4 regions of the Absicoccus intestinalis genome follow, and region 2 is predicted to be linked to each of the others. Evidence: predicted binding sites of a transcription regulator. Region 2 holds the regulator's gene; each other region holds the start of a gene.

Region 1 (3,220 bases), on a different contig from region 2:
CTGGTGCATTCGCAAAGACTTTTTCCATTTCAAAAGAAACACCTTCACCGGCACTCAAACAAACTGGATCATCACTCAATTTATTGGATACTTTGACATCTACAACTCGATCTTTCAAGCTCTCTTTCATGAAATCCAACAACTCTTTATTATCTTGGGCAGTTTGTTCCAATTCTTTCTTTTCATCTTCGGAATCTAGATCCAAATCGCCTTGGGTTGCATTCTTAAATGTCTTTTCACGGAAAGTCTGCAACGTTTGCATGACGAATTCATCCACATCATCCAACAAATAGATGACTTCGTATCCTTTATTTTTCAAAGTCTGTACGATTGGCATTTTATCGATCAATGTCATATCCGAACCCGAAACATAATAAATCGATTTCTGATCTTCTTTCATACGATCGACATATTCATTTAAAGTAGCCAATTTTTGTTCATGACTGGTATAGAACATCAATAAATTTTCAAGTTTATCTTTGTCCATGCCCCAGTTGTTGTACACACCAAATTTAATATTCAAACCAAAGTTATTCCAGAACTTTTCATATTCATCACGTTCTTTGCTCATCATCGCATTCAATTCGGATAACACTTTCTTCTCGATACGTTTGGCAATCAATTTCAATTGATTATCATGTTGCAACATCTCACGAGAAATATTCAAGGAAAGATCTTGACTATCCACCAATCCTTTCACAAATCGCAAGTAATCTGGTAATAATTCTTCGGCATGATCCATGATGAATACACCGCGACTATACAGCTGCAAACCTTTCTTATAATCTTGTTGATAGAAGCCCATCGGTACTCGACCGGGTATATACAACAAAGCCGTAAAGCTAACATTTCCTTCTACACTAAAATGAATGACACGTTGTGGATCTTGGAAATCTTGGAAATGATCCTTATAAAATTGATCGTATTCCTCCTTCGTGATCTGGGATTTTTGACGCTTCCACAAAGGAACCATGGAATTCAATGTCTTGTCTTCTACAACCGTTTCGTATTCCGGTTTTTCTTGATCTTTCGTTTCCTCTTTGACCTTTTGTGTCTCCACTTCCATCTTGATTGGATAACGAATGTAGTCCGAATACTTCTTGACTAGATTTTCCAAGGTATATGTTTCCAAATATTGTGAATAATCTTCATCATCGGTATCTTCTTTTAGGGCTAAAATGATGGTTGTACCTCGATCTTCTTTATCACTTTCGGTAATAAAGTAACCATCATCCCCTTGGCTGACCCATTTATAAGCCGTATCTGCTCCATCTTTTTTCGAAACGACGGTTACCGATTTGGCCACCATGAAAGCTGAATAAAAACCAACACCAAATTGACCAATGATATCTACATCCGCATCGGTATTCTCTTCTTTCTTTTCCATTTGTTCCTTAAAAGCCAAAGAACCCGATTTTGCGATCGTACCCAAGTTTTCTTCCAATTCATCGGCATCCATACCAATACCATTATCGGAAATGGTCAATGTACGATTTTCTTTATCTGGATCTAAGCGAATTTCAAATGTGGATGTATCCACATGTCCAGCATGTTTAAAATAATATTTATCGATCGCATCACTCGCATTGGAAATCAACTCACGTAAAAAGATTTCTTTATGCGTGTAAATCGAATTGATCATTAAATCCAAAAGACGTTTTGATTCTGATTTAAACTGTTTTTTTCTTGGCATACTCACCACTCCTTTTTAGCACTCCTTGTGTCTACCTGCTAATCATACAACGCATTGTTAGCACTGTCAAGGAATGAGTGATAAAAAAGAAGTGGAATATCCACTCCTCATTCTTCAATAGGTATTTGTTGGTTAATACATGAGAGAACACGTACAAAGGCAGATAAATCTTCTGTGGAACAATTGCGAATGGCTTTTCTAATCAAATCTTCTTCCAATGGAAAATATTTAACCATAATTTCATGTGCTTCATCGGTCAAACTAACATATACATTGCGACGATCCGTGTCGGAATGTACCCGTTTTACCCAATTTCGTTTTTCATAATTCGTGATCAATTGACTGACAGCCGATGGACTAATTTCCAAATAATTGGCCAATTTTGATGGTTGCACTTGATGCATTGGATTTTCTGCATAGATATAATGAAAGATCATATAATCTCGTAACGTCATATGATTCATTCGTTTCAGAGATTGAAAAAAATATACATCTTGTAACTTAAAATACACTTTAATCGTTTCAAAAGCTTTCCGTGCTGCTTCCGTATTTTCCATTTGTTTTTCCTCATACTTTCCAAATAAAATCACCCCCAATGCTTTGGTTTCCCAAAGCAGAAGATCATTTTCCTTTTTTTCCTCTTTTATTCACTAACTCAAACAATAAAATTCATTATACTAGAATGAGGATGCGCTCTTTTCACGCAAGATTTTTGTGGCCAACGTCCAATTGGCTTCCGATTGCTTTTGCGTACATCCTTCATAAGCACCCAAATAGGCAGTAAATCCCAAATGGGAATACATCGCAATGGCCCCATAACTATTGGTTTGCGTAGCCAGATATAAAGGATATTTTCCCGGTGTCGCATCGTATTTCATAATTAATTTAGAAACCATGCTCGACCCAATTTTATGATGCTGATGCACTTGAGATACCGCCACGTAATGAATGCGCAAACGATCCATGCCAAAATGATGTCCTGGCCATAAACCCGCACTGCCAACCAATTGGCCTTCTTTATCACAGACAAATAAGAAATTGTCTTTGAAATGGGGATGAGATGCCATTTCATGAAAAGTTTGTTTGGCTTTTTCAAACGTGTCAAATACACCCAAGTCCAATTGTAGTTGGGCCCATGCATTTTCAAAGGTAGGCTGGTAGACAACATATTGATAAGCTGGATCCAATGGCACTTCATGTGTGCAAACTTTTCGTCCAATGATCATCAATAAAGATCGATATTCTACATTTTTATCTACAATTGTCATTTTTATCACCAATAATAGTATATCATGGAAACAGGAGGATTTTATCATGACACTCACAAAACAGTCACTCGCAAAATATTTTGATCATACGTTTTTAAAAGCCTATGCGACTGAAGACGACCTTCGTAAACTATGTAACGAAGCCAAAGAAATGAATACAGCTATGGTCGCCATCAATCCAGAATGGATCACTTTCTGTAAAAAAGAACTAGCTGGTACCGATATCCATGTGGGGGCTGCCATTAGCTTTCCACTTGGA
Region 2 (3,220 bases):
CCGCTGGGATACGAGTCGAACCACCAACTAACAAAACTTGATCCAAGTCACTAGGGCTCATATTGGCATCATTCAATGCATTACGGATTGGTTGCATCGTACGATCAACCAAAAACTTTGTCATTTCATCAAAACGTGCACGTGTCAACGTCATATCCAAATGCAATGGACCAGCAGGACCTGCAGAGATAAATGGCAATGAAATTTGTGTCTGCATGACACCAGACAAATCTTTCTTAGCTTTTTCAGCAGCTTCTTTTAAACGTTGTAAAGCCATTGGATCGTTCTTCAAATCAATACCATTTTGTTTCTTGAAATCTTCAGCCATCCAATCTACCAAAACGTTATCAAAATCATCTCCACCCAGATGGGTATCCCCATTGGTAGACAATACTTCAAATGTACCATCGGCTAGATCCAAGATGGAAACATCAAATGTACCTCCACCTAAGTCATAGATCAATACTTTTTGTTCTTTATCTGTTTTATCAATACCATAAGCCAATGCAGCAGCTGTTGGTTCGTTGATGATACGTTTTACATCCAAACCAGCAATTTTACCAGCATCTTTTGTTGCTTGACGTTGCGCATCATTAAAGTAAGCAGGAACGGTAATAACAGCTTCTGTTACTTTTTCACCTAAATAATCTTCGGCATATCCTTTCAAATATTGCAGGATCATTGCAGAAATTTCTTCTGGTGTATATTTCTTTCCTTCCGCTTCGACTTTCTGGCTTGTACCCATCAAACGTTTGATGGAAGAAATCGTATTTTTATTTGTGACAGCTTGACGCTTAGCCGCATCACCAATGATCTTTTCGCCATCCTTAAAAGCAACAACACTTGGCGTTGTCCGATTACCTTCAGGGTTTGGAATTACTTTTGGCTCTTTACCTTCCATTACTGCAACACAACTATTTGTTGTACCTAAGTCAATACCAATAATTTTCGACATAATCAATTCCTCCTTTATTCGCTTACTTTCACAAGTGCAGGTCGCAAAATGCGATCTTTTAACATATAACCCTTTTGCATCACTTCAATGACCATACCTGGCTCGGTATCTTCTTTCTTTTCTTGCATCAAAGCCTGCATGGTATTGTGATCAAATGGTTTTCCTTCGGCATCAATTTCTTTCACGCCTTCGTTTTCCAACACACGCTGCAACTGCTGGTAGATCATTTCGAATCCCTTTACATAGTTTGTAAGTTCTTCATTTTCTGAATCCACCTTGATGGCCATTCCCATATTGTCCACAATTGGTAATAGCTCTAAACCAGCTTGTTGAAAACGATATTTCTTCGCATTATCCGCTTCTTTTTGTAGACGCTTTTTCATATTTTCCGCATCCGCATACGCACGAGCACGATCATTTTTTGCTTGTTTCAACGCAGCTTCCAATTCTTTGATCTTTTCATCTCTTGGATCCACCTTGTTGATCTTTTCTTTTACTTTGTCTTTGACCGATTTCTTTTCTACTTGCTCTTTCGTATCTTTCGGTGATTTGACATCTTCCGCTTTGACCTCTTCGTCATTTGTCTTTTTCGTTTCCTGATCCATCGGAAAAGCCTCCTTCCGTAAACACATCTTCAATTACATCGCTCATATAATCCATTAGCGCAACCACTTTCGAATATTGCATTCGATTGGGTCCCACGACCATCAGTTGCCCCTCTTCGTCATTCTTCACATGAAATTTGGTGGATACCACCGAGACATCGCCAATCTGTAAGACTTCATTTCGCTCACCTACATGAATGGCAATATTTCCTTCTTGATCCGTCCATTTCTGAAACAGATCACTATTTTCCAAAATTTTCATCAATTGCTTCAATTTTGAAATATCACTAAATTCTGGTTGATACAACATGTTGCTTCGACCAGATACCGCAACTTTCTCCGTCGCAAATTTCATAAACGCAGTCACAAAAGCTTCAAATAAAACTTCACTTCGAACAATTTTAGCACTCATCAATGGCTTGATTTCTTCCATTTTCGATATCACTTGATTGATGGGCGTATCTTTTAATTGGTCATTGAAGATATCGCAACAGGTTTTCATATCATTAACGGAAACATCTTCATCAAATTGAAACATCTTATTTTCAATATGACCCGTATCCGTCACGATGATCGCCACTGCACTTCGTGCATTGATGGGAATCAATTGCACATTTTGTAAGGTTTGTTGCGAACTATCCGGTCCCAATACGATACTCGTAAGATTGGTCATGTCGCTAAGGACATCACAACTTTTCTGAACCATTTCATCCAATGAAAATTGTCTTTCCGAAAATACTTGTTGGAGGGACACTTTCGTTGGCATATCCAGATCCGTGACCATCAAATGCTCGACATAATATCGATATCCCAATTGTGAAGGAACTCGACCACTTGAAGTATGGGTCTTTTCCAATAATCCATATTTCTCCAATTTAGCCATTTCATTTCGAATGGTGGCTGAAGAAACAGGAAAATCCAGTAGCTCCATCAACGTCTTCGAACCAATGGGTTCTGCACATCGAGTAAACTCTTCAACAATGGTTTTAAATATAACTTTTTGTCGTTGTGTCAACTCCATGAAGGGACTCCTTTCTAGCACTCTTATTCCACGTCTGCTAACAGTATATCACAATAATTAGCACCGTCAACTAAAAAGTGCTAAAAAGTTGATAAAAAAAAGAGAGAATGATTTTCCCTCTTTATGTCACTTGTTCAAATTGACTATTGTACAATTTCGCATAGAAACCATTCTTTTTCAACAACTCTTCATGATTTCCTTGTTCAACGATATCTCCATTATTGATGACCAAGATCGTATCGGCATCTTTGATCGTAGATAGACGATGTGCAATCACAAAACTCGTTCGACCTTCCATCAAATGGTCCATCGCTTTTTGGATCAATCCCTCCGTTCGTGTATCCACACTGGAAGTGGCTTCATCCAAGATCAAGATCTTATGATCAGCCAATATTGCCCGCGCAATGGTCAACAATTGTTTCTGTCCTTGTGAGATATTGCTGGACTCTTCATCCAATACGGTTTGATAGCCATCCGGCTGTTGCATGATGAATTCATCGGCATGAGCGGCTTTGGCCGCGGCCATGACTTCTTCATCCGTGGCATCCAAACGACCATAACGAATATTTTCCATGATCGTGCCATGGAATAACCATGTATCTTGAAGGACCATGCCCAACAAGGAACGCAAGCCATTGC
Region 3 (3,220 bases), on a different contig from region 2:
GAATCGATTAATACATGGCTGGAGCAGCTGGTGCTGGTTGTTCTGGTTCTGGAATCTTAGCCACACCGGCTTCTGTAGTAATGAACAAAGCAGAAATACTTGTTGAATTGATCAAAGCATTACGAGTTACTTTGGCAGGATCAATGATACCTGCATCAAACATATTTACCCATTCACCGGCTTTGGCATCAAAACCAATACCCGTATCTTGTGTCTTTTGTTTTTCAACAATATCTTCACTATTAAATCCGGCATTATCAGCAATTTGTGCCAATGGCGATAACAAAGCGTCAAATACTAATTTAATACCTTTTTGTACATCCACTACATCGGAATGCACCTTATCTTTCAAGGCAACATAAGCATTGACAAGGCAAGCGCCACCACCAACAACAATACCTTCACTAACAGCTGCACGAGTAGAGTTCAATGCATCTTCAATACGTAATTTCTTTTCTTTCAATTCCGTTTCAGTAGCCGCACCGACTTTGATGACTGCCACACCATTGGATAATTTACCTAAACGTTCAGACATACGTTTCTTATCATATTCGCTCTTGGTATTTTCAATTTGTGCTTCAATTTCTTTTACACGATCAGCTACTTTTGCTTTATCGCCAGCACCACCAATCATCGTTGTACTGTCTTTCTTAACAATCAAACGCTTTACGGTACCAAGATCAGATAATTGCATATCTTTTAGATCCATATCTAGATCTTTCGAATAGAATGTTGCACCTGTTAAGATGGCAATATCTTCCAATTGCGCTTTTTGGTTATCACCAAATCCAGGCGCCTTCGTTGCAACGACGTTAAATGTTCCACGTAATTTATTTAATGCCAATGTAGATACAACTTCATTTTCCAGATCATCCGCAATGATCAATAAACTACGATTGGATTGTACGATTTGCTCCAACAAAGGTAAGATTTCTTGGACATTGTTGATCTTTTGATCCGTAACCAAAACATATGGATTTTCCATAACACATTCCATTTTTTCACGATCAGAAACCATATATGGAGAAACATAGCCCTTGTCATATTCCATACCTTCACTGATTTCTAATGTTGTTTCAAAACTATTGGAATCATCCGTAGAGATAACACCATCACGACCTACCTTTTCCATGGCTTGGGCAATGATCTTACCAATTTCTTCATTACCACTCGAAATGGTAGCTACGCTCTCAATATCTTTAGAAGATTCTACCTTCTTTGAATGTTCCAAAATATATTCACTAATAGCTTTTGATGCTTTCTCAATACCTTCACGCATCAATACAGGGTTTGCACCACGTTCTACCGCACGTAAACCATTTTCAATCATGCTTTGCGCCAAAATGGTTGCTGTTGTTGTACCATCACCAGCCGTATCATTGGTTTTATTGGCTACTTCATAAACCAATTTTGCACCCATATTTTCAAATGGATCTTCCAATTCAATTTCTTTGGCAATACTTACACCATCATTCGTGATCAATGGGCTGCCATATTCTCTTTCCAAGACCACGTTACGTCCTTTAGGACCTAATGTAACACGTACTGCATTCGCTAAGGTATTCACTCCATTGAGCATTGCTTCACGAGCATCTTTTGAAAAACGTACTTCTTTTGCCATAACTATTCCTCCTATATATTATCGATTTACTGCAATGATATCTTCATCTTTGATCACTACATATTCTTCGTCATCAATTTTGATATTTGTTCCGGCATATTCTTTAAATAATACTTTATCGCCCTTGGCATAATCTGGCTTTTCGACTCCAGTTCCAATTTCTTCAACGATCGCAAATTTTGATTTTTCTTTGCCACTCGTCAAGATAATTCCACTTGCGGTCGTCTTTTCTTCTTTTTCTTTTTTCAATAAAACAAAATCATGTAAAGGTTTAATCATACTAGCATCCTCCTTTTTAGCACTTGTCTATTTCAATTGCTAACTGTAGTATATCACAACATTTAGCACTGTCAACATCAAAGTGCTTAAAAAATCAGATCCATATCTATGGATCTGATCTTGCCTATTCAGCTTTAAATAATTCTTTAGTATCCACTTCGGAAACAAAACGTTGAATGGCATCTTCCAATGAAACTGTTTCTGATTTACGAGAACCACTCTTTCGAATCGTTACCGTATTTTCAGCCATTTCGCCATCACCAACAACCAATTGATAATTAATATGCTTGATTTGTGCTTCACGAACACGATAACCTAATTTTTCATTACGATCATCTAGATCAACACGCAATCCTTTTGCCTGCAATGCTTCTTGTACTTGTTTCGCATAGACCAAATGTTTTTCCTGATGAACAGGAATGACAACCAATTGATGAGGAGCCATCCACAATGGGAAATGACCAGCAAAATGTTCGGTCAAAATACCAATGAAACGTTCAAAAGAACCAAAGACAACACGATGCAACATGATTGGTGTCTTACGAGATCCATCTTTATCCACATAGACAGCGCCAAAACGACCTGGTAAATTCATATCCAATTGAACCGTACCACATTGCCAAATACGTCCCAAACTATCCTTGATATGGAAATCCAATTTTGGACCATAGAAAGCACCATCGCCTGGATTTACAACAAAATCTTTTCCAGCTTTACGGCACGCCTCAGCCAAAGCTTTTTCACTCTTTTCCCAAACATCCAATTCACCAATATAGCTTTCTGGACGAGTAGACAATTCAATATTGTATGTCAATCCTAAAACACTATAAATACGATCAATCAGGGCAATGATACGTCCTACTTCATCTTCAATTTGATCGACAGTCACAAAAATATGTGAATCATCTTGGGTAAATTCACGAACGCGGAACAATCCGTTTAATGCACCAGAAGCTTCATTTCGATGCACAAGTCCTTCTTCAGCTAATCGAAGGGGTAAATCTTTGTAAGAATGCAAAGAATTGTTATAGACCAACACAGCGCCTGGGCAATTCATTGGTTTGATCGCAAATTCACGATTTTCTACTTTTGAAGTATACATATTTTGTTTATAGTGTCCCCAATGTCCAGAGGTTTCCCATAATTCTTTAGACATCATGATAGGTGTACGAACAAATTGATATCCTTCTTTGACATGTTCTTCATGCCAATATTCTTCCAATTGTCTTTGAAGGATCATTCCATCTGGAAGGAAGAATGGCATACCAGGTGCAAATTCAGACATCATAAATAAGCCCATTTCACGACCAATCTTCTTGT
Region 4 (3,220 bases), on a different contig from region 2:
AATGGATCCGGGTGCATATTTTGCGATGTTTTCATATTCCTCATCACTTTCCATGCCTACCCAATTTACGATGTTTAGAATGGTGGCTGCTTTGGCGTATTCTTCCATGGGTTGACGATCTTGTATGCCTGCTTTATTTAAGTGAGAAAAAGCAGGCATCATTATCGGACTGTCGTATAACTTTCCGAATATTTCTGTATGTAAATCGGGTATTCTGGCATCGATAACGCGCATTTCAACCATCAATCGATCCAAATAGTGGCGATTGATTTGATTGGCATCATCGGCTCGGCCACTTGTCACTGGAATTAAACCAGGTGGGCCTGGCCACTTTGTTTTGGTTTCGTTCATCCATGTTCTCCTTTTTTGTTTATTATGGCAGAATCCAGTCCTGAAAAAAAGTAGCATGTTCCTTTTGAAAGATGCTACTTGATTGGATCTATAATTCTTTTGCGATTTCTTGTGCAATATTGTAGTAATTTTCTAGATCGGTTGTATCTGGACTAAATACATGGGATATCGCATCGTGTACACTTTCTAATCCAGCGTCCGTTAAGGCTTGATCAATTTGAGAAGGTACTTTTGGGAACCAACCAAAGGCACCAAAGCCTAATCCTTTTTTACCTTTTAATTTAGCCGCACGAAGGTGAGTTAAGAATGCACCAACACTATAAGAAATATCGTTATTATATGTGCCTGAACCAACACAAATCAATTTGGCATCCACGATTTCTTTAAAAATGATCGTCGATTTCGTATCCGCTAATGGATAGATTTTTACATCCATGCCGGCATCGCCAAATCCTTCGGCTAATGCTTCTGCCATTTGTTGGGTATGCTTCCATACCGATTGATACACAATGACCACTTTATTGGATGGTTTTAAATGTGCAAAGTCTCCATAAGCGGTTAGAATATCAGGTACATATTGTTTCCAGATGATACCATGTGCTGGCATGATGGTTTCAATTTCTAAATGTAAATTGTTGATAAAGTTGAGCTTAGCATTGACTTGCGCAGTATAAGGAAGCACGATATTTGCGAAGTATTCCTTGGCTTTATCAAGACAGAAGGATCGATCTAAGTTTTCATCGGTCAATTGATAATTGACAATGTGTTGGCCGAAAGCATCATTAGAGAAGACGGTTTTTAGTTCAGGACAATAGGTCAACATATTATCTGGCCAGTGGATCATTTGCATTTCAACAAATTGGAAATGATAGTTTCCCGTTGTCATGGTGTCGTTTGTTTTCAATGCTTCAATTTCAAAGTCGATTGGAAATTGGGCTTTGATATTGCGTACACCACCAACCGATGCATATACTTTGGCATTTGGATAAATTGCTTTGATTTCCAATAAGCCACCGGAATGATCGGGTTCTGCATGTTGCATGATGATATTATCAATAGGTCGATCACCTAATACAGATTGAATGCGTTCTAAACAATCTTGACTAAATTCTTCTTCGACCGTGTCAATTAGTGTAACTTGGTCATCCACGATCAAATAAGCATTATACGTACAACCTTCATCAATAGGATAGAGTTCACCGTGAAAATAACGATTGGTGATATCACGGGCGCCAACCCAGTATACTGAATCCATGAGCTGTTTTGCTTTTTTCATTTTTTAACCTCATTTCTTTACTTTTTTTAGTGTAGGCTTTTTTGTTTAAAATGTCCATAATGGGGATAGAAATAAAATATAAAAAATTAGCACTTTTATATTGACAGTGCTAACTATTGTGCTATACTACAATTAGCAGTTGGATAAGTAGAGCGCTAAAGGAGGTGTGCCCTATGGATTATGAACATATGTCAGAGAGATTACAGAAAGTATTGATGGATGCTGCGAATGATGCTCAATCCAAACAACATCCAAGCGTGGATACGATTGATTTATTAGCCGCTATTTTTAAAGATGATATTCTAGATGGCTTGTTTGAGCGTGTCGGTATCGATAAAAATAGAGCGTTAGAAATCATCGGTGAAGAAGAAGGTCATATTGCGTCAAGTCCGACACAGAATCTTAATTTTTCAACGACGGTTCAAAGATCTTTGGACAAGGCTGAAAAATGGGCAAACGCACATGATGAGACCTATTTGTCGGTGGCGAGTGTTTGGCTAGCTTTGATGTTTAATGAATCGTATATTTCAAAACGATTAGTGCGTGAATTTCATTTGAATGAAAAGGCTTGTCAAGAAGCAGAACTGCAACGTCGAAATGGTAAAAAATATGATTCACCGAATGCCGAAGATAATGTCGAAGCTTTAAAGAAATATGGCCGTGATCTGGTACAAGAAGTTCGTGATGGAAAGATCGATCCTATTATTGGTCGTGATGATGAGATTCGTCGAGTGATGCAGATCTTGTCGCGTAAGACAAAAAATAATCCAGTTTTGATTGGTGAGCCGGGTGTAGGTAAGACCGCTGTTGTTGAAGGATTGGCTTGGCGTATCATGAAAGGGGACGTACCCGAATCTTTAAAAGATAAACGATTGATCGAATTGGATATGGGATCATTGATTGCAGGTGCTAAATATCGTGGCGAATTTGAGGAACGATTAAAATCCATTTTGGATGAAGTGAAAAAGAGCAATGGTCAGATCCTATTATTTATTGATGAGATTCACAATTTAGTAGGCGCTGGTAAAACAGAAGGTTCTATGGATGCAGCCAATTTGTTGAAACCCATGTTAGCACGTGGTGAGTTGCATTGTATTGGTGCGACAACATTTGATGAATATCGGAAATATATTGAAAAAGATGCGGCTTTGGAACGTCGTTTCCAACGTGTCATGGTACAAGAACCAAGTGTTCAAGATACCATTAGTATCTTACGTGGTTTGAAAGATCGTTTTGAAAGTTTCCATGGTGTTAAAATTAAAGATGAAGCATTGATCAGTGCAGCTACATTATCGGATCGTTATATTACCGATCGTTTCTTACCAGATAAAGCCATCGATTTAGTGGATGAGGCTTGTGCAACTTTGAAGGTAGAAATGGAAAGTATGCCACAAGAGTTGGATGAGTTAGAGCGTAAGATCTTACAGCTGCAAATTGAAAAGACATCACTGCAGAAAGAAACGGATAAAAAAGCCATCGAACGTCGTGATGAAATTGAAGAGGAATTGGGTCAATTGAAGGCGCAACGAGATGCTATGCGTTCAAAATGGGAAGATGAAAAAGAAGCCTTGGCCAATTCCCAAGAAGACAAAA

What was found. The regulator HrcA, encoded in region 2, represses chaperone genes, less so after heat shock. The targets are predictions, from matches to a motif close to TTTTAGCACTNNNNNNNNNNNAGTGCTAAAA.
Region 1: htpG (molecular chaperone HtpG) is a predicted target of HrcA. The motif match lies at 1,749-1,779, and genes of this name have one in related genera.
Region 3: MOZ64_RS03260 (co-chaperone GroES) is a predicted target of HrcA. The motif match lies at 1,961-1,991, and genes of this name have one in related genera.
Region 4: MOZ64_RS08880 (ATP-dependent Clp protease ATP-binding subunit) is a predicted target of HrcA. The motif match lies at 1,712-1,742, and genes of this name have one in related genera.

The regions. Positions count from the first base shown of each region.
Region 1 is NZ_JALBUS010000005.1:82,454-85,673, forward strand. Features, by position in the region: gene htpG (molecular chaperone HtpG) at 1-1,693, opposite strand, end outside; gene MOZ64_RS04700 (MarR family winged helix-turn-helix transcriptional regulator) at 1,801-2,250, opposite strand; gene MOZ64_RS04705 (GNAT family N-acetyltransferase) at 2,371-2,961, opposite strand; gene deoC (deoxyribose-phosphate aldolase) at 3,008-3,220, shown strand, end outside.
Region 2 is NZ_JALBUS010000002.1:136,670-139,889, forward strand. Features, by position in the region: gene dnaK (molecular chaperone DnaK) at 1-955, opposite strand, end outside; gene grpE (nucleotide exchange factor GrpE) at 970-1,560, opposite strand; gene hrcA (heat-inducible transcriptional repressor HrcA) at 1,532-2,581, opposite strand; gene MOZ64_RS01920 (ABC transporter ATP-binding protein) at 2,703-3,220, opposite strand, start outside.
Region 3 is NZ_JALBUS010000004.1:21,660-24,879, forward strand. Features, by position in the region: gene groL (chaperonin GroEL) at 8-1,621, opposite strand; gene MOZ64_RS03260 (co-chaperone GroES) at 1,640-1,900, opposite strand; gene thrS (threonine--tRNA ligase) at 2,025-3,220, opposite strand, start outside.
Region 4 is NZ_JALBUS010000014.1:47,688-50,907, forward strand. Features, by position in the region: gene MOZ64_RS08870 (alpha-hydroxy-acid oxidizing protein) at 1-351, opposite strand, end outside; gene MOZ64_RS08875 (FprA family A-type flavoprotein) at 440-1,627, opposite strand; gene MOZ64_RS08880 (ATP-dependent Clp protease ATP-binding subunit) at 1,801-3,220, shown strand, end outside.